DNA from 3 places in the Streptomyces sp. NPDC018045 genome. Region 3 is predicted to be linked to each of the others. Evidence: riboswitches for the same ligand, from Rfam matches in the RefSeq annotation. Region 3 holds a riboswitch; each other region holds the start of a gene.
What was found. Region 3 has a riboswitch for cyclic di-AMP ahead of ACH4EB_RS36280 (C40 family peptidase). Riboswitches for the same ligand answer to the same signal wherever they lie in the genome.
Positions count from the first base shown of each region.

Region 1 (7,715 bases), on a different contig from region 3:
CCTCGTCGGTCGTGGAGTCGGCCTTGTCGAGCTGCTCCAGGACGTGGTTGCGCAGGCCGATGGCCTCCTCGATGCCCTTCATGCCGATGCCGTTCTCGGCGAGGCCGGGGATCGGGAAGGTGCGGGAGACCGCGCCCATCGCGATGACCAGGTAGTCGAAGGGCAGCTCGTACGCCTCGCCGACCAGCGGCGAGATCGTGGCGACCTTGCGGTCCTGGTCGATGGTGGTGACGCGGCCGGTGAGGACCTCCGCCTTCGGGAGCACGCGTCGCAGCGGCACCACGACGTGGCGGGGAGAGATGCTGCCGGCAGCAGCTTCAGGGAGGAAGGGCTGGTACGTCATGTACGAGCGCGGGTCGACGACCGTGACCGTCGCCTCGCCGTACCGCATCTTCTTGAGGATGCGGCGTGCCGCGTACAAACCTACGTACCCACCGCCTACAACGAGGATCCTGGGACGCTCCGTGGTGCTCATGTAATCGAGTATCCACCCCCACTCGGGGCACCCCTCGTGAGCCCCTTCACAAGGTCATGGGGGGTATCTGCTACACTCCGCGCCTCCGTGATCGACGCCATACTCCCGAGGGGGAACCACGCTACCCTCCGAAGCGTTGGAAACCCCTGTTGATCAGGGATTGCGCCTCTGAACCCGGGTGGACCACACCGCGCGTAAGCATCTCTTTAACACCGCTGAAACCGCACGTTTTTGCGACCTCGGGGGCCTACGGCCCAAGAAGTAGGGCCCGGTGACCGGTTTGTTCGGTCAACGGGCCCTTTTTTCATGTGAAGAGTTTCACGAACTTTCTTCGCGACGGGGTCCAAGAGCCCTTGGAGGGGACCCTTCCGGCCCTTGCGCCGCGGAGCGTTACGCGCAGCTCCAGGCGATTCCGTCCAGGATGTCGTGTTCGGAGACGACGACCTCCGCCGCGCCCACCCGCTCCATGACCGACCGGAGGACGAGGGCGCCCGCGCCGATGACGTCCACCCGGCCCGGGTGCATGGCCGGAATCGTGGCGCGCTGCTCGTGGGTGGCGGTCAGCAGGCGCTCGGTGATCTCGCGGACCTTCGCCAGCGGGATGCGCGAGTGGTGGATGGCCGCCGAGTCGTACTCGCGCAGCTCCAGGGCGATGGCGGCGACCGTGGTCACCGAGCCGGCCAGGCCGACGAGAGTGGCGGTCTCGTCGAGGGGCACGGTCGCGGCCGCCTCGTCCAGGGCCCGGTCGATGTCCGCCTCGATGGCGCGGATCTGCTCGGCGCCGGGCGGGTCGATGATCTCGCCGTCCCGTACGAGGTGCCGCTCCGTCATCCGTACGCAGCCGATGTCCACGGAGCGGGCGGCGCGCACGCCGCCCTCACCGAGGACGAACTCGGTGGAGCCGCCGCCGATGTCGACGACCAGATAGGGCTTCGCATGACCGGAGCGCCCCGTGAGTTCCCTGGTGGCGCCGGTGAAGGAGAACTCCGCCTCCTGGTCGCCGGTGATCACCTCGGGCTCGACACCCAGGATGTCCACCACGCCGCGTACGAAGTCGTCGCGGTTCTCGGCGTCGCGGGAGGCGGAGGTGGCGACGAAGCGAACGGTCTCCGCGCCCAGCTCCTCGATGATCGCGGCGTACTCGCGGCAGGCCGCGAAGGTGCGTTCCAGGGCCTCGGGGGCCAGCCGGCCGGTACGGTCCACACCCTGGCCCAGGCGCACGATCGTCATCCGGCGGTCCAGGTCCTTCAGCTCGCCGGTCGCCGGGTCGAGGCCGGCGACGAGCAGGCGGATGGAGTTCGTGCCGCAGTCGATCGCCGCTACGCGCTTCATTCGGTCCGTTCTCCCTCGTCCTCGGCGGTGTCGGTGTCGGTGTCGGTGCAGGGATTCACGCAGGGGCCCTTGCGCCACCACGCCGGCAGCATCGCGAGCGCCTCGTCACCCAGCGGGTTCACCCCGGGGCCGGCCGCGAGCGAGTGGCCGACCAGGACGTGCAGGCACTTGACGCGGTCCGGCATGCCGCCCGCGCTCGGGAAGCCCTGGAGCACCTCGATGGCGTCCCGCCGCCGGATGTAGTCCTCGTGGGCGGCCCGGTACTGCGCGGCCAGTTCCGGGTCGCCGGCCAGCCGCTCGGTCATCTCCTTCATCACGCCGTTGGCCTCCAGCGTGCCGATCGCGGAGGCCGCGCGCGGGCAGGTGAGGTAGTACAGCGTGGGGAAGGGGGTGCCGTCCTCCAGGCGCGGGGCCGTCTCGACGACGTCCGGCTGGCCGCAGGGGCAGCGGTGCGCGATGGCGCGCAGGCCGCGCGGCGGGCGGCCGAGCTGTTCCTTGAAGGCCGCGATGTCCGCATCGGTGGGCTCGGTGCGCTCGGTCTGCGGCGGGGGCATGAGGTGTTCAGACACGGACGTGGGTGCTTTCGGGTCGTGGCGGTGGTGAAGGTGACGGAGCCGGCCGTACGGCGGGCGGGGCCGGGCGCGCGCCCCGGACAGGCTACTTGTCGGCGGCGTCCAGGCCGTCCCAGAGGTTGTCGTACCAAGGGCGCTCCGCGGTGCCCTGGCCCGTGCGCCGCTTCCCGTCGCCGGAGCCGTCCCGGACGATGTAGCCGGTCTCCCCCGGCATGACGTAGTGCAGGTGCAGCCGGGCCTGCTGCCGTACGTACTCGGGGTCCTGCCAGCGGGCCTTCTCGTCGCGCAGCTCCTCGGTCCGCAGCCCGGCCCGCTCGGCCTGGCGGCGCTGGTCGGCGATCTCGGCGCGCTGCGAGATGTACTGCCGGGTGGGGTACGCGAGGGCGACGACCAGGGAGCACATCACCAGCGCGAGCAGCGCCGCGCGGCCGGTCAGCCGGCCCCGCCGGGGCCGGCGGGCGCCCTGGACGCGGGCGGCGGCCTGTTCGCCGAGCGCCTTGAGCCGGGTCGCGGTGGAGAACCGTTCCGCGGACACGTCGTCTCCCCTTCCGTCACCGGGCCCGGGGCGGGCCGGGCCGCAGCACGTACGTCCCCGGCAACGGTACGGGACCGCCGCCGGGGACGTACGTATTCACGGCTTCCGGGGCCGTTCGCGGCCCCGGGGGGATCAGCCCTTGAAGCGCGGGAAGGCGGAGCGGCCCGCGTAGACCGCCGCGTCGTCGAGGATCTCCTCGATGCGCAGGAGCTGGTTGTACTTGGCGACGCGCTCGGAGCGGGCCGGGGCGCCGGTCTTGATCTGACCGCAGTTGGTGGCGACGGCCAGGTCGGCGATGGTGACGTCCTCGGTCTCGCCGGAGCGGTGCGACATCATGCACTTGAAGCCGTTGCGCTGGGCCAGCTCGACGGCGTCCAGGGTCTCGGTCAGCGAACCGATCTGGTTGACCTTGACCAGCAGGGCGTTGGCCGAGTTCTCCTCGATGCCGCGGGCCAGGCGCTCCGGGTTGGTGACGAACAGGTCGTCGCCGACGAGCTGCACCTTGGCGCCCAGGCGCTCGGTGATGCCGTTCCAGCCGGCCCAGTCGTCCTCGAACAGCGGGTCCTCGATGGAGACCAGCGGGTAGGCGGCGACCAGCTCCTCGTAGTACGAGGTCATCTGCTCGGCGGTGCGCTGCTGGCCCTCGAACTCGTAGACGCCGTCCTTGTAGAACTCGGAGGCGGCGACGTCCAGCGCGAGCGCGATGTCCTGGCCGGGGGTGTAGCCGGCCTCCTTGATCGCTTCGAGGATCAGGTCCAGGGCCTCGCGGTTGGAGCCGAGGTTCGGGGCGAAGCCGCCCTCGTCGCCCAGGCCGGTGGCCAGGCCCTTGTTCTTCAGGACCTTCTTGAGGGTGTGGTAGACCTCGGCGCCCCAGCGCAGGGCCTCGGAGAAGGACTCCGCGCCGATCGGGGCGATCATGAACTCCTGGATGTCCACGTTGGAGTCGGCGTGCGAGCCGCCGTTCAGGATGTTCATCATCGGGACCGGCAGCACGTGGGCGTTCGGGCCGCCCAGGTAGCGGAACAGCGGCAGGTCGCTGGCCTCGGAGGCGGCGTGCGCGACGGCCAGGGAGACGCCGAGGATGGCGTTGGCGCCGAGCGAGCCCTTGTTGTCCGTGGCGTCCAGGTCGAACATCGCCTGGTCGATCAGGCGCTGCTCGGTGGCGTCGTAGCCGACCAGCTCCGGGCCGATCTGCTCGATGACCGCGAGGACGGCCTTCTCCACGCCCTTGCCCAGGTAGCGGGCCGGGTCACCGTCGCGCAGCTCGATGGCCTCGAAGGCGCCGGTCGAGGCGCCGGACGGGACGGCGGCACGGCCGGTGCTGCCGTCGTCGAGGCCGACCTCGACCTCGACCGTGGGATTGCCTCGCGAGTCGAGAATCTCGCGAGCTACGACGACGTCGATGGACGGCACGTTGTCTCCTTCGTGGGTGACTGGAGTTCTGCAGCACGAGCCTAACGGCCTCCGGGGGTTCCGCTCGCCGCCAGCCCGGCCCTTGGACCGAATACACCCGCAAAGCCCCTGTTCACGGGACGTATGCCCGCAATGTTCGCTGAAGGGGGAAGTCGGCGGACGGGGTGGGGCCCGGCGGGCGGGGTGGGGCCCGGCGGGCGGGGCCGGCGGGGCGGGACCGGCGGGGCGGGACCGGCGGCAGGCCCGGCGGAGGGGGCCACGGCGGCCTCCGGGGGCCGGGGCGGCCGGGGCGGCCGGGGCGGCTGCGGGGGAAATGGAGAAGCCCCGCCGCGGCGCGTGCGGGGGACAGGCGCCGAGACGGGGCGGTCTCACGGGAAGAGCGGATTCCCGGGTCGAGGGGCCCCGGGGGTGCCGGGCGGTCCGTACGTACCGCCGTACGTACGGAGCGCCGTGGTCACCCGGGGACCCTCAGGGCGTCAGCCGGCTCAGACGGCCAGCTTCTGGCCCGGGAAGATCAGGTTGGGGTTGCCGCCGATGACGGACTTGTTGTTCGCGTAGACCGACTTCCAGTTCTTGCCGTGGGAAGCGGCGATCTTGGCGAGGGTGTCACCGGACTTGACGGTGTAGTTGCCCTCGGGGTTCGACTTCGGCGTCGACTTCTGGGCCGGGGCCGGGGTCTTGCGGGCCAGCTCCTCGCCCTGCTTGCGGGCCTGGGACCGCGAGGTCTCCTGCGGGGCGGAGTAGGAGCGCTGCGACTTGTAGGACTTGTGCGAGCTGCTGCCCTGCGAGGAGCCGCCGTCGGCCTTGGCGTTCGCGTTGCCCTGGCCCAGGTGGCCACCGGCGCAGGTCCAGGCGCCCGGGCCCTGGATGGCGAGCAGGCGCTCGGCCGCGGCGATCTGCTGGCTCTTGCTGGCCTGGTCGGCGCGCGGGGCGTACTGGGTACCGCCGGCGGCGGCCCAGCTCGAGTTCGAGAACTGCAGGCCACCGTAGTAGCCGTTACCCGTGTTGATCGACCAGTTGCCACCGGACTCGCACTGGGCGACGGCGTCCCAGTTGTTGCCCGCGGCGGAGGCGGAGGTGGCGCCCATCAGCGGGACGGCCACCGCGGCACCGGCGACGCCCGCCAGCGTGGCGACGCGGACGGCCTTGGAGGGACGACGGTGCTTGCCCTTGGAGTTCAGCATGGTTGTTCCTCACCGACGCCTGCGAGGTGAGCTGTCGGGTTCGGGCCATGTGAGTTGCCCGGCCGTGTGTGCTTCACACATGGCTTCACCCCAAGCCGGTTGGACCCGCTTCCGCGGGTGGGGCCGGCGCTTACCTTGGGTCCCCCGCTCCTGCCTTCGGCGCTCTCGCGTCGAGTGACCTCCGACCACCGGCAGGATTCGGCGTGTGATCGAAGGGCCCGCTTTGGCGAGCGATGAAGACGGTAAACAGGAACGGCCCGCCGGTTCAAACCCCTACATCTGAGGCCAGTTGGCCCCCAGACATCACAGGATCATCACATTTCCGCAGGTCGCCGCAGGTTTGGAAACAACGGACGGGACGGTCACCGCGCCCCTGAACGAGATCCATGTCTCACTTTCGCCAAAGCGGGCAAATGCCTACGAACTACCTCGACTGTTGCCCGAGTGCGAGCCGCTGACCAGGGTGGATAAGGTCCGGATCGCCCCCGATCACACTTTTGTTGGCCGCGTAGAGCGCCGGCCAGCCCCCGGAGACCCCGCGGTCCTCCGCGATCGCTGACAGGTTGTCACCCGGGCGCACGGTGTAGTCACCTGGCGCGCCCGGGTCCGTACGGTGCGCGTCGCCGCCCCGCGAGGGGCGCTCCCCGCCGGACCGTTCCGCGCCGTCCGCGCCGGAGCCCGCGCCCGTGCCCGCGCCGGAGCCCGCGCCCGTGCCGGCCCCCTCGTCGGGCTCGTCGGGCCGACCGCGGTGCTTGCCCGGCGACGGCGGCGCGGTGGGGCCCGTGGAGGCGCCGTCGCCCGGGATGCCCGGGCCCGCGGGCCGCGACGGGTCCTCCGTACGGCCCGTACGGGACGGGTCCGGCGTACCGGACGGGTCCGGCGTACCGGACGGGTCCGGCGTACCGGACGGATCCGGCGTACGGGACGGGTCCGGCTTCCCGGCCGGGCCGGTGGGCGACGGTGCGGGCTTCGGAGCGTCCGTACGGCCGGGCTCCGGCGTCCCGGACGGCCCGGAGGAGGACGGCGGGGCGGAAGGGGAGGACGGGGCCGGGGCCGGTGTCGAGGGCTCCGGCTGCGGGGTCGGCGTCGCCGTGCTGCCCGGATCGACGTCCGGCCCGCGGCCGCCCTGCTTGAGCCCGGCGTTCACCGCGCAGCTCGGCCACGCGTCGGGGCCACGCGCGGCGAGGATCGACTCGGCGACGGCTATCTGCTGCGAGCGGCTGGCCAGGTCGGGGCGCGAGGCGTACGCCGGGCCGCCGTGGCGGTCCCACATCTCCTGGGTGAGCTGGAGCCCGCCGTAGAAGCCGTTGCCGCCGTTGGCGCTCCACACGCCGCCGCTCTCGCACTGCGCGACCCGGTCCCAGGTGGCGGCGTCGGCGGCGTGCGCGCCGCTCGCGGCGAGCAGGGGCATGGCGAGGGCGCCTCCGGCGACTCCCGCCGTGACGAAGATGGCCGGAGCCTGACGGGGGCGTCGGTGACGGCCGTTCCCGGAGCGCATGCGGTTGCCTTTCGAGCGGCGGTTGAGTTGTCGTCGAGAGGCCGGGCCGCGCCGCCCGCCCCGGCCTTTCAGACGGATGAACGTAGCGGGGCCGCCCGCTCGTCACAAGCCGGTGTAGCGGAGATCACGCGCAGGTCACGGACCGGCGCGGCGTCACCTGGGTACGGGGGTGAACTCCACCGGCAGGGCCCGCAGCCCGCGCATGATCAGCCCGCCGCGCCAGCGCAGGTCGTCCGGTTCCGCGCCGAGCCGCAGGTCCGGCAGGCGGGTCAGCAGGGTGGCCAGCGCGGTCTGCCCTTCGAGGCGGGCCAGCGGCGCGCCCAGGCAGTAGTGGATGCCGTGGCCGTATCCGAGGTGCTGGTTGTCGCGCCGGGCCAGGTCCAGTACGTCGGGTCCCGGGAAGCGCTCCGGGTCCCGGTCGGCGGCGGCCAGCACGACCAGCACCGGGTCCCCCTCGGCGATCCGCTGCCCGCCGACGGTGAGGTCCCGGGTGGCGAAGCGCCAGGTGGCCAGCTCGACGGGGCCGTCGTAGCGCAGCAGCTCCTCCACCCCGGTGGCGAGCAGGTCCGTGTCCCCCGCGATGGCCGCCTTCTGGAGCAGCTCCCGCTGGGCGGGGTGGCGCAGCAGTTGGTACACACCGTTGCCGATGAGGTTGACGGTGGTCTCGAAGCCGGCGAACAGGAGAATGAAGGCCATCGCGGCGGCC
Region 1 is NZ_JBIRFL010000005.1:568,067-575,781, reverse strand. It holds gene ACH4EB_RS16240 (NAD(P)/FAD-dependent oxidoreductase) at 1-475, opposite strand, end outside; gene ACH4EB_RS16235 (exopolyphosphatase) at 866-1,807, opposite strand; gene ACH4EB_RS16230 (DUF501 domain-containing protein) at 1,804-2,361, opposite strand; gene ACH4EB_RS16225 (septum formation initiator family protein) at 2,465-2,914, opposite strand; gene eno (phosphopyruvate hydratase) at 3,047-4,327, opposite strand; gene ACH4EB_RS16215 (transglycosylase family protein) at 4,813-5,511, opposite strand; cyclic di-AMP (ydaO/yuaA leader) riboswitch at 5,513-5,725, opposite strand; gene ACH4EB_RS16210 (transglycosylase family protein) at 5,936-6,922, opposite strand; gene ACH4EB_RS16205 (cytochrome P450) at 7,163-7,715, opposite strand, start outside.
Region 1: another riboswitch for cyclic di-AMP. It lies ahead of ACH4EB_RS16215 (transglycosylase family protein); the one in region 3 lies ahead of ACH4EB_RS36280 (C40 family peptidase).

Region 2 (7,715 bases), on a different contig from region 3:
GGAAGGAGCCCTGCATCTCGTCGACGACGTCGATGTCGAGGATCCTCTCCTCGAAGTCGTCCGGCGGCGGGGTCTTCGTGCTACGGCGGGCCATCGCGGCTGCGGCTCCTTCGCTTGCTTCCTGCTGCTTGCCGATGCGGGATCAACGTTCGGGTCTTACGTCGACCATTGTGGCCCGCCCCACTGACAACGCCGACCGCGACCCTCCCCGTGGCCCCGGACGAGGTGGTCGCGAAGACCGCTCGTACGAGGCAGCCGGGTCGGGAACTTCGCCATAGCTCGGCACGCTTGCATACAGTGACAGAACTTCCTCGCAAGCGGATCGAAGGGACGTACATGCCCATGGGTCACACGGCCACAGAACAAGCCGGCTCCGGCGGCCTGACAGCAACCGAGCACCGGCTGGCCAACGGCCTGCGTGTGGTGCTCTCCGAAGACCACCTGACCCCGGTCGCCGCGGTCTGCCTCTGGTACGACGTCGGCTCGCGCCACGAGGTCAAGGGCCGTACGGGCCTGGCCCACCTTTTCGAGCACCTCATGTTCCAGGGCTCCGCCCAGGTCAAGGGCAACGGTCACTTCGAACTGGTCCAGGGCGCCGGCGGCTCCCTGAACGGCACCACCAGCTTCGAGCGCACCAACTACTTCGAGACCATGCCCGCCCACGAGCTGGAGCTGGCGCTCTGGCTGGAGGCCGACCGCATGGGCTCCCTGCTGACGGCGCTCGACGAGGAGTCCCTGGAGAACCAGCGCGACGTCGTCAAGAACGAGCGCCGGCAGCGCTACGACAACGTCCCCTACGGCACGGCCTTCGAGAAGCTGACGGCCATGGCCTATCCGGAGGGACACCCGTACCACCACACGCCCATCGGTTCGATGGCCGACCTGGATGCCGCCTCCCTGGAGGACGCGCGGGCCTTCTTCCGCACGTACTACGCGCCCAACAACGCGGTGCTGTCGATCGTCGGCGACATCGACCCCGAGCAGACCCTCGCCTGGGTGGAGAAGTACTTCGGCTCCATCCCCGGCCACGAGGGCAAGCAGCCGCCGCGCGACGGCTCCCTCCCGGACGTCATCGGCAAGGAGCTGCGTGAGGTCGTCGAGGAGGACGTCCCCTCCCGCGCCCTGATGGCCGCCTACCGCCTCCCGCAGGACGGCACCCGCGAGGCCGACGCGGCCGACCTGGCGCTGACGGTGCTCGGCGGTGGCGAGTCCTCGCGCCTGTACAACCGGCTGGTGCGCCGCGACCGCACGGCCGTGGCGGCGGGCTTCGGCCTGCTGCGGCTGGCCGGCGCCCCCTCGCTCGGCTGGCTGGACGTCAAGACCTCCGGCGGCGTCGAGGTGCCCGCCATCGAGAGCGCCGTGGACGAGGAGCTGGCCCGCTTCGCCGCCGAGGGGCCCAGCGCCGAGGAGATGGAGCGTGCCCAGGCCCAGCTCGAGCGCGAGTGGCTGGACCGGCTCGCGACGGCGAGCGGCCGCGCCGACGAACTGTGCCGGTTCGCGGTCCTGTTCGGCGACCCGCAGCTCGCCCTGACCGCCGTGCAGCGCGTCCTGGAGATCACCCCGCAGGAGGTGCAGGAGGTCGCCAAGGCCCGGCTGCGCCCCGACAACCGCGCGGTCCTCGTGTACGAGCCGACCGAGCCGACCGCCGCCGAGGACAACGACGAGGAGGCGGCCCAGTGAGCGACGCCGTCAGCAGCACGATGACCTTCCATCCGCAGCCGGCCGGCGGCGACCCCAAGCCGTGGGCCTTCCCGGCCCCCGGGCGCGGGCAGCTCCCCAACGGCCTCACGGTGCTGCGCAGCCACCGCCCCGGTCAGCAGGTCGTCGCCGTCGAGATCGACATCGTCGCGCCCCTGGAGGCCGAGCCCGCGGGCCTGGACGGCGTCGCCACGATCATGGCGCGCGCCCTGTCCGAGGGCACCGACAAGCACGACGCCGAGCAGTTCGCCGCCGAGCTGGAGCGCTGCGGCGCCACCCTGGACGCGCACGCCGACCACCCCGGCGTCCGGGTCTCCCTGGAGGTCCCGGCCTCCCGGCTGGACAAGGCGCTCGGCCTGCTCGCCGACGCCCTGCGCGCCCCGGCCTTCCCGGACAGCGAGGTCGAGCGCCTGGTGCGCAACCGCCTCGACGAGATCCCGCACGAGCTGGCCAACCCGGCGCGCCGCGCCGCGATGGCCCTGTCCAAGGAGCTGTTCCCGGCCGACTCCCGGATGTCGCGGCCGCGCCAGGGCACCGAGGAGACCGTCTCCCGTATCGACGCGGCGGCCGTGCGTGCCTTCTACGAGGCCCATGTGCGCCCCGCCACGGCCACCGCCGTCATCGTCGGTGACTTCACCGGCGTCGACCTGGACGCGGCCCTCGCGGAAACGCTCGGAGCCTGGACGGGCTCGCCCGCCGAACCGGTGAAGGCCAGCCCGATCACCGCCGACGACACCGGTCGCGTGGTGATCGTCGACCGCCCCGGCGCCGTGCAGACCCAACTGCTGATCGGCCGCATCGGCGCCGACCGGCACGACCGCGTCTGGCCCGCCCAGGTGCTCGGCACGTACTGCCTGGGCGGCACCCTCACCTCCCGTCTGGACCGGGTGCTGCGCGAGGAGAAGGGCTACACCTACGGGGTGCGCGCCTTCGGCCAGGTGCTGCGCTCCTCGGCCGACGGCGACGGCGCCGCGATGCTGGCCATCAGCGGTTCGGTGGACACCGCGTCCACCGGCCCGGCGCTGGAGGACCTCTGGAAGGTGCTGCGCACCCTCGCGGCGGAGGGCCTGACGGACGCCGAGCGCGATGTGGCCGTGCAGAACCTCGTCGGGGTCGCGCCGCTGAAGTACGAGACCGCGGCGGCGGTCGCCGGCACCCTCGCCGACCAGGTCGAGCAGCAGCTCCCGGACGACTTCCAGGCCCGGCTGTACGAGCGGCTGGCGCGGACCGGCACCGTCGAGGCGACCGCCGCGGTCGTCAACGCCTTCCCGGGCGACCGGCTGGTGACGGTCCTGGTGGGCGACGCCGCCGAGATCGAGGAGCCGGTCAAGGCGCTCGGCATCGGCGAGGTGACGGTCGTCAGAAGCTGACGGCACGACACCGGCGCGGGCGGGGCCGTCGGCCGCCGACGGCCCGTGCCCGGGCGGGTGACGAACGGTCACCCGAGGGATCCAGTGGTGCGCAGGTGCCACTGGATCTTCTTTATGTCCCAATTGTTGGGGGTGGTTGCACGGTGCCCGTGTGGCGTACGGCACAAATTCGGTGTTCTGTTTGCCGATTGAAAGTTGCCCCGTTTAGCGTCGATCCGGCTGTCCGCAGGATCACCGCCGCAACCGCGGCACGGACAGTCATCGCCGAGTCCCCGTACGGCGCGAGCCAGGGGAGCCGGGGACCCATGTCCCTTGGGGTGAATCGGACGCCTTCCCGGAGGCGCCCGTAGGAGACCTTCCTGCTCCGAACCCGTCAGCTAACCCGGTAGGCGAGAGGGAAGGAAAGGACACAGCCAGCCCATGGCGTTCACCCGTGCCACCGGGAAGCACCGTGGTCCGAGCCGCAGCGCGCGGACGACCCGTAACCTCGCCGGCATAGCCACGCTCGCCGCGTCCGGCGTCATCGCCTCCGTCGCCTCCCCGGCACTGGCGGCCGGCAACCCGGACGACGCGAGCACCCACGACACCGGCTTCCACCAGGCCGTCGTCCTCGGCGACGAGCTCGCCGAGCAGATCGAGGCGCAGGCCGACGCCCAGCAGGAGGCCGCCGACGCCGCCGCCGCGCAGGCCAAGGCCGAGGCCGAGGCGCGCAAGCAGGCCGAGGAGGCCAAGCGCCAGGCCGAGGCCGAGGCGAAGAAGGAGCGGGAGGCCAAGGAGCGCGCCGCCCGCGAGGCCGAGCGCAAGCGCCTGCTCACGTACGTCGCCCCCGTCGACGGCTCCTACGTGTCCACCAGCTACAAGGCCTCCAGCGGCCTGTGGTCCTCCGGCAGCCACACCGGCGTCGACTTCCACGCCGCCTCCGGGACCCCCGTCCACGCCGTCGGCTCGGGCACCGTCGTCGAGACGGGCTGGGGCGGCGCGTACGGCAACAACGTCGTCATCAAAATGAACGACGGCACCTACACGCAGTACGGCCACCTGTCGTCCATCAGTGTCTCGGTCGGCCAGACCGTCACCCCGGGCCAGCAGATCGCCCTGTCGGGCGACACCGGCAACACCACCGGGCCGCACCTGCACTTCGAGGCCCGCACCTCCGCGGAGTACGGCTCGGACATCGACCCGGTCGCCTACCTGCGCTCGCACGGCGTGAACGTCTGACGCGCACCCGTCCCCCGTACGATGCCCCGGCCTCCGTGGCCGGGGCATCTTCGTGTCCGGGGCCGGCCCCGGACACGGTCGCGCCCATATGCCGTCGTACGCGGTCCCGGCCAAAAAATAGCCATGAATTCGCCGCGACTGTCGGCCAATGCCTTCCCGTCGAATAGAGTCGCACCGAATGTCGCCGCCCGGCGTCATTTCCGGGTGTTCTCAGGGGATTACGGCGGAGGCACAGGTGGTGCGAGGCCCTCTTTCCGCGCATGTGGTGTGCACGGCGATCCGCGACGACATCGTATCCGGCGTTCTTCCGCCGGGCAGCCGGCTGATCGAGGAGTTGCTGGCCGGCCGTTACGGGGTCTCCCGTGTTCCCGTGCGCGAGGCGCTGCGGACGTTGCAGTCCGAGGGCTTCGTCGCGATCCGGCACCACGCGGGCGCCTGCGTGGCCGAGCCGACCGAGCGCGAAGCGGCCGACGTCCTGGACATCCGGGCGCTGCTGGAGCCGCTCGGCGCTGCGCGCGCCGCCGCCCGCCGCACCGCCGCGCACCTCAAGGTCCTGCGCGGCGTCGTACGGTTGGGCCGGGAGCGCGCCCGGCACGGCCACCGGGCCGAGCTGCGCCAACTCGACGGCTGGTTTCACGAGACGCTCGCCCAGGCGTCCGGCAGCGCCGCCATGGCGGCGCTGCTCACGCAGCTCCGGCGCAAGATCGAATGGATGTACACAGTCGAGCTCCCGGCCCGCGACGAGCGCTCCTGGGAGGAGCACGGGGCGGTGCTGGACGCGGTGAGCCGCGGAGACGCCGAGCGGGCCCGCGCCCTGATGGCGGCGCACATCGAACGCTCGCGCCCGGTGTACCGGCTGCGCCCGGTGGTCCCGGCGCCGGCGGTGAGAAGTTCGAAACGGACCGTAAACACGGCGCGCGAGCAGAATTAACATGACGGCCGTATACAAGCGGTAGGGGATTGGCCGGAAACGGAAAGCAGGCGGGACGTCAAGGCATGGAGGTGTGGTGGGGAATTCCCGGGAGGGGTCTGAAATCCCGTCCCCGAAAGGCCTCGGAAGTCCCCGGAAAGTGGTGTACGGGATTTACGGGCGGCCTCGCCGATTCCACGCGTCATGCCGAGCGGCCGGCCGGGAATTCGCGCCCCGCCCCGCGGGCTCCCCGGCGGGCGGGCACACAAAAGCGGCCCCGCCCGGCGCCGGAAACCCGGCTACCGCGGCGGAGCCGCGAACACAGTGACCCGCGAGGCGGTTCAGACGGTCTCCGGGAGCTCCTCGAGGCCCTCGGCGACCAGCTTCGCGAGACGGTCGAGCGCGGCGTCGGCGCCCTCGGCGTCGGAGGCCAGCACGATCTCCTCGCCACCCTGGGCGCCCAGGCCCAGCACGGCCAGCATGGAGGCGGCGTTGACCGGGTTGCCGTCGGCCTTGGCGATCGTCACGGGGACCCCGGCGGCGGTGGCCGCACGGACGAAGATCGAGGCGGGGCGGGCGTGCAGACCCTCGGCCCAACCGACATTGACGCGGCGCTCAGCCATGGTGTTGCCCTTCAAGTCGTAACGGTTGTCTAGACCAGTGTCTCATGGCGCCGGGAGTGCTCCGGCAGCCCGCGACCGCGCTCACGACCGCGCTCACGACCGCGCTCACGACGGCGCTTTCCGCAGGCCGGGGGCACCGTACCCGCGGGTGGCGGGCGCGCGATCACACCGTCCGCCTCGTGGGCGGCCGCCCGGTACCGTCCCAGCCTGCCCCCGCCCGCATGCGCCCGCACCCGCCCGCACACCGAGCCGGTTGTCGGTGGCGGGCCGTACGCTGTCCCCCATGCAGAGCCCGTCGGACAGCGTCTACCCGGCCCACTGGGAAGCCGATGTCGTGCTGCGCGACGGCGGCACCGCGCGTATCCGCCCCATCACCCCCGACGACGCGCAGCGCCTGGTCTCGTTCTACGAACAGGTCTCGGACGAGTCGAAGTACTACCGCTTCTTCGCGCCCTACCCGCGCCTGTCCGACCGCGACGTGCACCGCTTCACCCACCACGACTACGTCGACCGGGTGGGCCTCGCCGCCACCGTGGGCGGCGAGTTCATCGCCACGGTCCGCTACGACCGCATCGACGAGCGCGGCCGCCCCGCCAAGGAGCCCGGCGCCGACCAGGCCGAGGTCGCCTTCCTCGTCCAGGACGCCCACCAGGGCCGCGGGGTGGCCTCCGCGCTCCTGGAGCACGTCGCCGCGGTCGCCCGGGAGCGCGGCATCCGCCGGTTCGCGGCCGAGGTGCTGCCCGCCAACACCAAGATGATCAAAGTCTTCACGGACGCCGGGTACACCCAGCAGCGCTCCTTCGAAGACGGCGTGGTGCGCCTGGTGTTCGACCTGGAGCCCACCGAGCAGTCCATGGCCGTCATGCGCGGCCGCGAGCAGCGCGCCGAGGCCCGCTCCGTACAGCGCCTGCTGGCGCCCGGCTCGGTCGCCGTCATCGGCACCGGCCGTGCCCCCGGCGGCGTCGGCCGCTCCGTCCTGCGCAACCTCCTCGACTCCGGCTATCCGGGCCGGGTGTACGCGGTCAACCACGCCTTCCCCGGGAGCGGCGCCCGCCTCGACCCCGAAGGCGTGCCGGGCCACCGCTCGGTGTCCGAGATCCCCGAGCCGGTGGACCTCGCGGTGCTCGCCGTCCCCGCCGCCCAGGTCCCCGACGTGGTCCGCGAGTGCGGCGAGCACGGCGTGCGCGGCCTGGTGATCCTCTCCTCCGGGTACGCCGAGTCCGGCCCCGAGGGCCGCGACCGGCAGCGCGCCCTGCTGCGCCAGGCCCGCTCGTACGGCATGCGGCTCATCGGGCCGAACGCCTTCGGCCTGATCAACACCGCGGCCGACGTCCGCCTGAACGCCTCCCTCGCCCCCCAAATGCCCGGTGCCGGGCGCATCGGCCTGTTCACACAGTCCGGCGCGATCGGCATCGCCCTGCTCAGCGGTCTGCACCGGCGCGGCCCCGGGGACGGCTCGATCGCCGGCATCTCCACCTTCCTGTCGGCCGGCAACCGCGCCGACCTCTCCGGCAACGACCTGCTCCAGTACTGGTACGACGACCCCGCCACCGACGTCGCGATCCTCTACCTGGAGTCCATCGGCGACCCGCGCAAGTTCATGCGGCTCGCCCGCCGGACCGCCGCCGTCAAGCCCGTCGTCGTCGCCAAGGGCGCCCGCCACACCGGCACCGCGCCGCTCGGCCACACCGTCCCCACGGTCCGCATCCCCGACAGCACGGTCTCCGCCCTGATGCGCCAGGCCGGCGTGATCCGGGTCGACACGGTCACCGAGCTGATCGACGCCGGGCTGCTGCTCGCCTCCCAGCCGCTGCCGAACGGCCCGCGCGTCGCCATCCTCGGCAACTCCGAGTCCCTTGCCCTGCTGACGTACGACGCCTGTCTGACCGAGGGGCT
Region 2 is NZ_JBIRFL010000015.1:15,773-23,487, reverse strand. It holds gene ACH4EB_RS26780 (DNA topoisomerase (ATP-hydrolyzing) subunit A) at 1-94, opposite strand, end outside; gene ACH4EB_RS26775 (M16 family metallopeptidase) at 343-1,680, shown strand; gene ACH4EB_RS26770 (M16 family metallopeptidase) at 1,701-3,068, shown strand; cyclic di-AMP (ydaO/yuaA leader) riboswitch at 3,321-3,475, shown strand; gene ACH4EB_RS26765 (M23 family metallopeptidase) at 3,489-4,286, shown strand; gene ACH4EB_RS26760 (GntR family transcriptional regulator) at 4,552-5,217, shown strand; gene ACH4EB_RS26755 (HPr family phosphocarrier protein) at 5,538-5,819, opposite strand; gene ACH4EB_RS26750 (GNAT family N-acetyltransferase) at 6,103-7,715, shown strand, end outside.
Region 2: another riboswitch for cyclic di-AMP. It lies ahead of ACH4EB_RS26765 (M23 family metallopeptidase); the one in region 3 lies ahead of ACH4EB_RS36280 (C40 family peptidase).

Region 3 (7,715 bases):
GGCCGCGGCACCGGGCAGGGTGCCGACGCGCGGGCCGCCGCCTTCGGCTGGATCGACGCGGCCCGCGAACAGCGCCGCCGGGCCGGCCTCGTCCGTACGCTGCGGCCGCGGCCGGTCGAGTCCCCGCTGCTGGACCTGGCGAGCAACGACTACCTCGGCCTGGCCCGGCACCCCGAGGTCACCCGCGGCGCCGCGCAGGCCGCGCACCGCTGGGGCGCCGGTGCCACCGGGTCCCGGCTGGTCTCCGGCAGCACCGAACTGCACGCCCGCCTGGAGGCCGAACTCGCCGAGTTCTGCGGCTTCGAGGCCGCCCTCGTACTGTCCTCCGGTTACGCGGCCAACCTCGCCGCCGTCACCGCGCTCGGCGGCCCCGGCGGCCTGATCGTCTCGGACGCGGGGAACCACGCCTCCCTCATCGACGGCTGCCGGCTGGCCAGGGCCAGAACCGTCGTGGTCCCGCACGCCGACCCGGACGCGGTACGCAAGTCCCTGGACGGCCACGGCGGTCCGGCGCTCGCCGTCACCGACGCCGTCTTCTCCGTGGACGGCGACGCCGCGCCCCTGAAGTCCCTCGCCGACGCCTGCCGGGCGCACGGCGCGGCCCTGCTCATCGACGACGCGCACGGCCTGGGCGTCCTCGGGGACGGAGGACGCGGCGCGGTGCACGCGGCCGGGCTGGCCGGTGCCCCGGACGTGGTCGCCACCGCCACCCTGTCGAAGTCGCTCGGCAGTCAGGGCGGCGCGGTCCTCGGCCCGGCCCGGGTGATCGAGCACCTGGTCAACACCGCGCGGACCTTCATCTTCGACACCGGCCTGGCCCCCGCGGCGGTCGGCGGCGCCCGTACGGCACTGCGCCTGCTGCGCCGCGAGCCGGAACGCGTCGGCCGGGTCCGGGCGGTGGCGGCGGAGCTGCACCAGCGGCTCGGCGCCGCCGGGCTGACGGTCGTGCGCCCGGACGCCGCGGTGGTCTCGGTGCGGGCGCCCTCGCCGGAACAGGCGGTCCGGTGGGCCGCGGACTGCCGGGACGCGGGCCTCGTGGTGGGCTGCTTCCGGCCGCCGTCCGTACCCGACGGCATCTCGCGGCTGCGCCTCACCGCCCGCGCCGACCTGACGCCCCGGCAGGCGAGGGAAGCGGTCCGGACCGTCGTACGGACCGCGCCGGTCACGGGTTAGGGCCGGTCATCCGCCGGTCCCGGCCGCCCGCCGGCCGGCGGGCCGGCTCAGCCGACCTTCGCGAAGCGGCGGTCGCCCAGCCCGTCGACGAAGGCCGTCCAGGCCGTCGTGGTGAACAGCAGCGCCGGACCGGCGGTGTTCTTCGAGTCGCGTACCGCGAGCAGTCCGGGGCCGATCCGCGCCGTCTCGACGCAGTTGTTCATCCCGGTGCTGCGGCTGCTGCGCCGCCACCGCGCGCCGTGCAGCGCGGCGCGGACGGGACCCTGCCCTGGCGGAAGTGACATGGCTGCCTCCTCAGACGCCGGCGCCGGCCCAAGAGGTCTCGGCGGTCCTGGCGATGAATTGCGCTGACTTCTCGCATGAGAGGGCGCGCCCCCGCAGCGTGTCGAACGCATCGCTGTACGCCCTGAGGTCTGCTTGCTGCTCCAAATAGAGGCTACTCGTCAAATGGTCGAGAACAACCACATCCAAGTCAGAAGTGAGCGGAAAAGAGAAGATAACGAAAGGGCCGGTGATGCCGATGTGTACACCGGACGTGAAGGGCAGCACCTGTAGTCGCACATGCGGCAATTGCCCCACGTCCAGAATGTGCCGCAATTGCGCGGCCATCACCCCGGGCGAACCGACCTCCCGGCGCAGCACCGCCTCGTCCAGCACCGCGCACAGTTCCAGCGGCCGCTCGCCGCGCAGCACCTCCTGGCGGGCGATGCGCACCTCCACCAGCTCCTCGACCTGGTCCGCCGGCAGGTCCGACAGCGTGGCGCGGGTCACCGCCCGCGCGTAGTCCGGCGTCTGCAAGAGCCCCGGCACCACCGTCGTCTCCAGCGTGCGCGCCCGGGACGCCCCGTACTCCAGGCTGATGAAGTCCCGGTACTCCGGCGGCAACAGGTCGCGGTACGTGTGCCACCAGCCCTGCCGCCCGCTGCCGCCGTTCCGCGCCCCGCCCCCGCACAGCGCCGCCAGCAGCGCGCGCAACTCCGCGTCACGCACGCCGTACGCGTCCAGCAGCAGTTCGACGTCGGCCTTCCGGACACCGCTGCGCCCGGTCTCGATGCGGCTGACCTTGGACTGGTGCCACCCGACGAGACGGGCCGCCTCGCCGCTGGTGAACCCGGCCAGCGTCCGCTGACGCCGTAACTCCGCCCCCAGCTTGCGGCGGCGCACCGCCGGTCCGTACCGCATACCGCGGCCTCCTTACTGGTCCACGGGGGAGCGCCATGGGTGCGCCCGGCCCCGGGTGGCTGGTTTCGATCCGACAGTGTGCCGCGCAAATCCGGTCTCGCGTAGCAGAGTTCACCGCTTCGGGCGACAGATATATGCACTTCTTGGTGGATGACGCGGCACCGTCGCGGCGGGAGTGGCAGGCTGGCGCACAGCAGCAGTCCGAGGCCGGAGCCGAAGGGACCGGAAAGGGCCCGGGGGCCGGTTGCGATGACGGCTCCCTTCGGCGGCGGGCCGGAGTCGAGCCTCGGTGGGAAAGGGACGGCGTCGCGATGGCAGACCACCAGGAATCCTCACTCACTCTGCCCAGCGCACCGGAATCGGTCGCGGCGGCCCGCAGGTACGTCACCGGCGTGCTGGCCGAATGGGGCCTGCCGGACGGGACGGAGACGGCCGACACCCTGCGTCTGATCGTCTCCGAACTGGCCACCAATGCCGTGCAGCACACGTTCGGCCGGTCGCCGGCGTTCACCGTCGACGTCCGGCTGGACCGCGACGAACGGCTGCGGATCGGTGTCACCGACGACCATCCGCGCTGGCCGAAACGGCTGCCGGCCGCCGTGCAGCAGGACAGCGGACGGGGCATGGCGATCGTCCGCTTCCTCACCGCGGAGTTCCGCGGGCAGGTGACGGTCGAGCCCACCGCATCCGGCGGCAAGACCGTCTGGATCACCCTGCCGTGGAAGCTGCCGTAGCGGCACGTTTCGCCGGTTTCGGGTCACCCCCACGTGCTCCGTACGGCTGCCTCAGGGCTTGGTGCGGAAGCGCGGCCGCCGGCGACGGCCCGTACCGCACGCGCAGCCCACACCGTCGTCCCGTACCTGCCGGTACGTGGGGCTGGTCTCGCGGCCGCAGCGCGAACAGCGGCACAGCCACGGCTCGTAGGCGCCGGGGCAGGGGACCAGAGGGGTCAGTCCGGCGGCGTACATGGCGCGTTCGGCGACGGTGGCGGGGCCGGGGGTGGTCGGCACCGCGCCCGGTGGTGGGTGGAGCGGGGGCGGCGGGATCGTCGGGGGGCCGGGAGGGGTGGGGGGCCCTGAATGTGCGGCAGGTGGGAGGGGCCCGGGTGGTGTGGGAGGTGTGAATGGTGCGGGGTCTACGGGAGTTTCGGGGGACGCGGAACCCATGGAGCCCACGGGAGTCGCGGGACCCACGGCCGGGCCGGTGCCGAGGTCGCCCGGGTGCCACTGGTGCAGGCAGGAGGCGCACCACCACAGCAGTTCGCCGGCGCCGTAGACACCCTCGTCCTCCCACAGCACGTCCGTGCTGCCGCAGGCCGGGCAGGGGGTGGCGGGGGAGTGGCGGCGCAGAAGTCCGCGCAGGTTCACGAGTCGGTCCTGGGGTGCGAGCGCTGGGGCGGGTGCCGGTGCATGGGTCTCCTCACGTGCTAAGGAGACTTCATCGGTTCGCCGTCGCCAAAGCAAGGACGACCAGGTCACAAAAGATCTCGGCGGCGCGGCGCCCTCGCCCCGCGGCCTCCGGAGGGGCGCCGGGCGCTCAGGAGGACGAGTCGCGGGCCGGCGGCTTGATGTGCCCGTTCAGCCGGCCCACCACGTGGGGCAGCAGCGCCCACAGGCCGCCGCACGTCACCAGCGTCACCGAACCCGCCAGTACGCCCGCCCCGCGCCCCAGTACGACATCGACGACCAGCAGGACGGCACCGGCCAGGGCCAGCGCGAGCACCGCCATACCGGCCGCCGTCAGCCGTGCGGAGACCTCCACGATCAGCCCCTTCGCACGCCGCCGGAACAGTACCCGGTGCACCGCGGCAGGCGCGGTGAGCAGCAGTGTCGCCAGGACGGCCAGCAACAACGTACCCACGTAGAACGCGCGTTGCGTGGGGTCCAGGGACACGAAACGCGGGGTGAACGCCAGTGTCAGCAGGAAGGCGAACAGGATCTGCACACCGGTCTGCAGGACGCGCAGCTCCTGGAGCAGTTCGCCGAAGTTGCGGTCGTAGCGCTCCAAGGGCGTCTCGTTGCGGTCCGCGCACGCGGTGTACCGGGCGGAGTCCGGCGGCCGGTGCGGCTCGGGCGGTCCGGATGTCCCCGGCGGTGCGGTGGGTTCGGACAGATCGTGCCGGTCGTCGTCGGTGAGGGGGGCCATTGCGTGCGGGTATCCGCCGACGCGTTGATCACTCCTCGAAGGCACACGCGCGTACGGGAGTTCGCACCCGCGTACGCACGGGAGGTGTCGCGCACGGGTGGCAAGGACCTCCGCGGCCACACGGGCCCCGCGCGTACGCCCTCACGGAACCCGGGACCCGGAACCGGGACCCGGGACTCCGCAACCGAGGTTCAGCGGATCAACGCATCAGCGGCCCGCGCCCCCGACGGCCCGCGCCTCAGCGCACCCGCCCGTACGAAACGCTGCGTGACCAGATCCGCTCCAGCCGCACCACGGTGCCGGGCTTGGGCGCGTGCCAGATCTTGCCGTTCCCCGCATAGATGCCCACGTGGTAGATGCCGCGGCGGGAGTGGAAGAAGACCAGGTCACCGAGGCGGCGCGCGGACGCGGACAGGTGCCGGGTGCGGTTGTACTGGGCCGCCGCGGTGCGCGGCAGCCGCTTGCCGGCCCGCTTGAACGAGTACAGCGTCAGTCCCGAGCAGTCGAAACGGTGGGGTCCGCTGGCTCCGTACTTGTAAGGCGCCCCCTTCTTCGAGGCGGCGACCCGCAGCGCGGAAGCCGAGGGCGCGGCTTCCGCGTCCTCGGTGGCCCCTGGTACGACCAGTGTTCCGCCGAGCGTGGCGAGGGCGATGAAGGAGATCACTCGGACCCGCGCCGGCAGGGGGGAAGTGGTGGTACGCGCAGTCATGCGCAACCCTTCGTCAGCCGCCTGCGAAGGAGTACCTGTCGGGTTCGGGCAGGCGAAGATGCCCGGTCGTGGTTGTGACTTCACCCCAAGGGGCCGTCCGGCGCGTGTCGGCCGGCGGTCCCGTCGTGCTCGGGTCCTCCGCTCCTGCCGGTCCAGGCACATCGACCAGGCATCCGGTACGGCGGCAGGATTGGGCGTCCGTCCGGACCGCCCCACCGCTGTGGCGGGGGCTTGTCGTCGAAGCGATCGTTGCGCACCTCGCGGCCGGATTCCGAGCAGAAACGGATGGATGTGAGCTTGGTCACGTCTGCGCCGTTCGGGTGGACGGGAGGCCATGTGAGGGAAATCCGTGCCGGGTGAGGACCCGCGTACCAGCCCCGGAACGAGGCATTCCGGGCGACACGTACGCATGCCGCGCAAGCCGTGTGGCGCAGCGCGGGGCCTCGCGGATACGCCGTTCGGGCGAGCCCGATCGGGCTTCGTGTCGGCATTCGGGTGGGTCCCCGCGCCGCGGTGGCACCTCATGGCCGCCGTTGTCCGCCCTGCCTGGCGTGTGTCGCGCGGGGGGACGGGGTTCTCGTGTGCCGGAGGGGGAGGGAGGGCGTCCGACCCCCGTCCGGACACCCTCCCGGTCTGTGCGGCGGCGCCGGTACGGCCGCGCGCTCGTGACACGGCCTCATCCCGCCGGTGAGGGCCGCGGCGTCGCCCCGTCGCGTCAACCGCGCGGCGGTGGTACGCAGACCAGCCGCGCCCGGCGCTCGCCGTCCAGTACGCGCAAGGCCCGCGCCAGCGTCCCCGCGTGCAGCTCGCGCTCGCCCCGGTCGTGCATCAGCGCCAACGCGTCCCGCAGCGCGGTGGACTTGCCGACCAGGGCCTGGGCGGCGCGCAGTCCGCCGTACGTGTCCGTACCGCGACCAGGGTTGATGCGGCCCAGCAGGTCCACGACCGCCAGGTAACTGTCGATGACCTCGCCCTCGGCGCGCGTCAGCGCGGGCAGCGGCGGCAGTTCGGGTGGCAGCATCCCGGGCTCACCTGGCGCCGGTCGGTGTGGGGTGCTGCTTGCGGCTGCGGGTGAGGGCGTCGACGAGGCCGTACTCCACGGCGGCCGCGGCGTCGAAGACCTTGTCGCGTTCGAGGTCTTGGGTGATCTGTTCGGCGGGGCGGCCGGTGTGCCGTACGAGCAGTTCCTCCAGAAGCGCGCGGGTGCGCAGCAGTTCGTCCGCCTGGATCCGGAGGTCGTCGGCCTGCCCCCGCACCGGTTCGCCGAACGAGGGCTGGTGGATGAGGATGCGGGCGCCCGGCAGGGCGAGGCGCTTGCCGGGCGTGCCGGCCGCCAGCAGCACCGCGGCCGCGGAGGCGGCCTGGCCCAGGCAGACCGTCTCGATGTCGCACCCCACGAACTGCATCGTGTCGTAGATCGCGGACATCGCGGTGAACGAGCCGCCGGGGGAGTTGATGTAGAGCGAGATGTCCCGGTCGGGCGCGTCGTAATCCAGGTGCATGAGCTGGGCGATCACGTCGTTGGCGCTGGCGTCGTCGACCGGGGTGCCGAGGAAGACGATCCGCTCGCTGAGCAGCTTGGAGTACGGGTCCATGGTGCGGGCCCCGTAGGAGGTGTGTTCGGTGAACTCCGGAAGGACGTGACGGGCCTGGGGGCCGTTCATGGGGAGCTCCTCTTCCCTGGGCGCCTGTAAAAAATGTACAGGACGTACGTATGGCTAGATGGGAGCACGGCGCACTGGCCCAAAGCAATGCCTTCGGTGGGTGAAGTGCGGGCGCTCGCTGAGAGCGAAAGCCCATGGGCCGTCAGGGGTGTTGCGAGCGCGCCAGGCTGATCGGACGTGAGCTTTGTGTCTTCAGAGGGGCGCGTGATCCCGCGCGCCGCCGGTGCAACGTTCCGGCCGAAGTGCCCCGCGCGATCCGGCGCAGGCCCGGCGCGCGGTGTGCCGGACCTTCTCCGCCGCCCCACGCGTCAGCGCCGGCAGTCCCCGGGGCAGCGCGAGGCGACACCTGACGCGCGAACCCCTGGCCAAAGGGGCCCTTGCGGAATCCGCCCGTACGGAGAGTGCCGTTCCGGCCCGGACCGCCCGGGTACCCGCCGGTCGGACCCGAGTTCCTCGGGCCGAGACGAGTCCAGGAGGACGCGATGGCTACCGCTTCATCCGCCGGCTATCCGGAATCCGGCCGCTCCCGGGCCACCCGTACCGAGCGGCTCGCGAGCGCGGAGACCAAGCCCGCGTTCAAGAGCACCGAGTTCTTCGTCTACCTCGCCGCCGTCGCGGCGGTGCTGGTCGCCTCCGCCGTCGTCGGTGGCGGCGCCACCGATGTGGACGTCTTCCCCGCCGACCAGGCGTGGCTCTATGTCACGCTGCTGACCGTCGGATACATGATCAGTCGCGGTCTGGCCAAGTGCGGCAGCCGCGAACCCACCGACCGCACCACCACCTGAGCGCCTCGCGCCGGCGGCCCGGCAGCACTGCCGGGCCGCCGGTGTGCGCCCGGCGCC
Region 3 is NZ_JBIRFL010000038.1:31,051-38,765, reverse strand. It holds gene ACH4EB_RS36310 (8-amino-7-oxononanoate synthase) at 1-1,173, shown strand, start outside; gene ACH4EB_RS36305 (DUF397 domain-containing protein) at 1,221-1,457, opposite strand; gene ACH4EB_RS36300 (helix-turn-helix domain-containing protein) at 1,468-2,355, opposite strand; gene ACH4EB_RS36295 (ATP-binding protein) at 2,667-3,089, shown strand; gene ACH4EB_RS36290 (hypothetical protein) at 3,141-3,365, opposite strand; gene ACH4EB_RS36285 (DUF6328 family protein) at 3,892-4,500, opposite strand; gene ACH4EB_RS36280 (C40 family peptidase) at 4,739-5,209, opposite strand; cyclic di-AMP (ydaO/yuaA leader) riboswitch at 5,213-5,378, opposite strand; gene ACH4EB_RS36275 (hypothetical protein) at 5,925-6,230, opposite strand; gene ACH4EB_RS36270 (ATP-dependent Clp protease proteolytic subunit) at 6,238-6,873, opposite strand; gene ACH4EB_RS36265 (hypothetical protein) at 7,356-7,658, shown strand.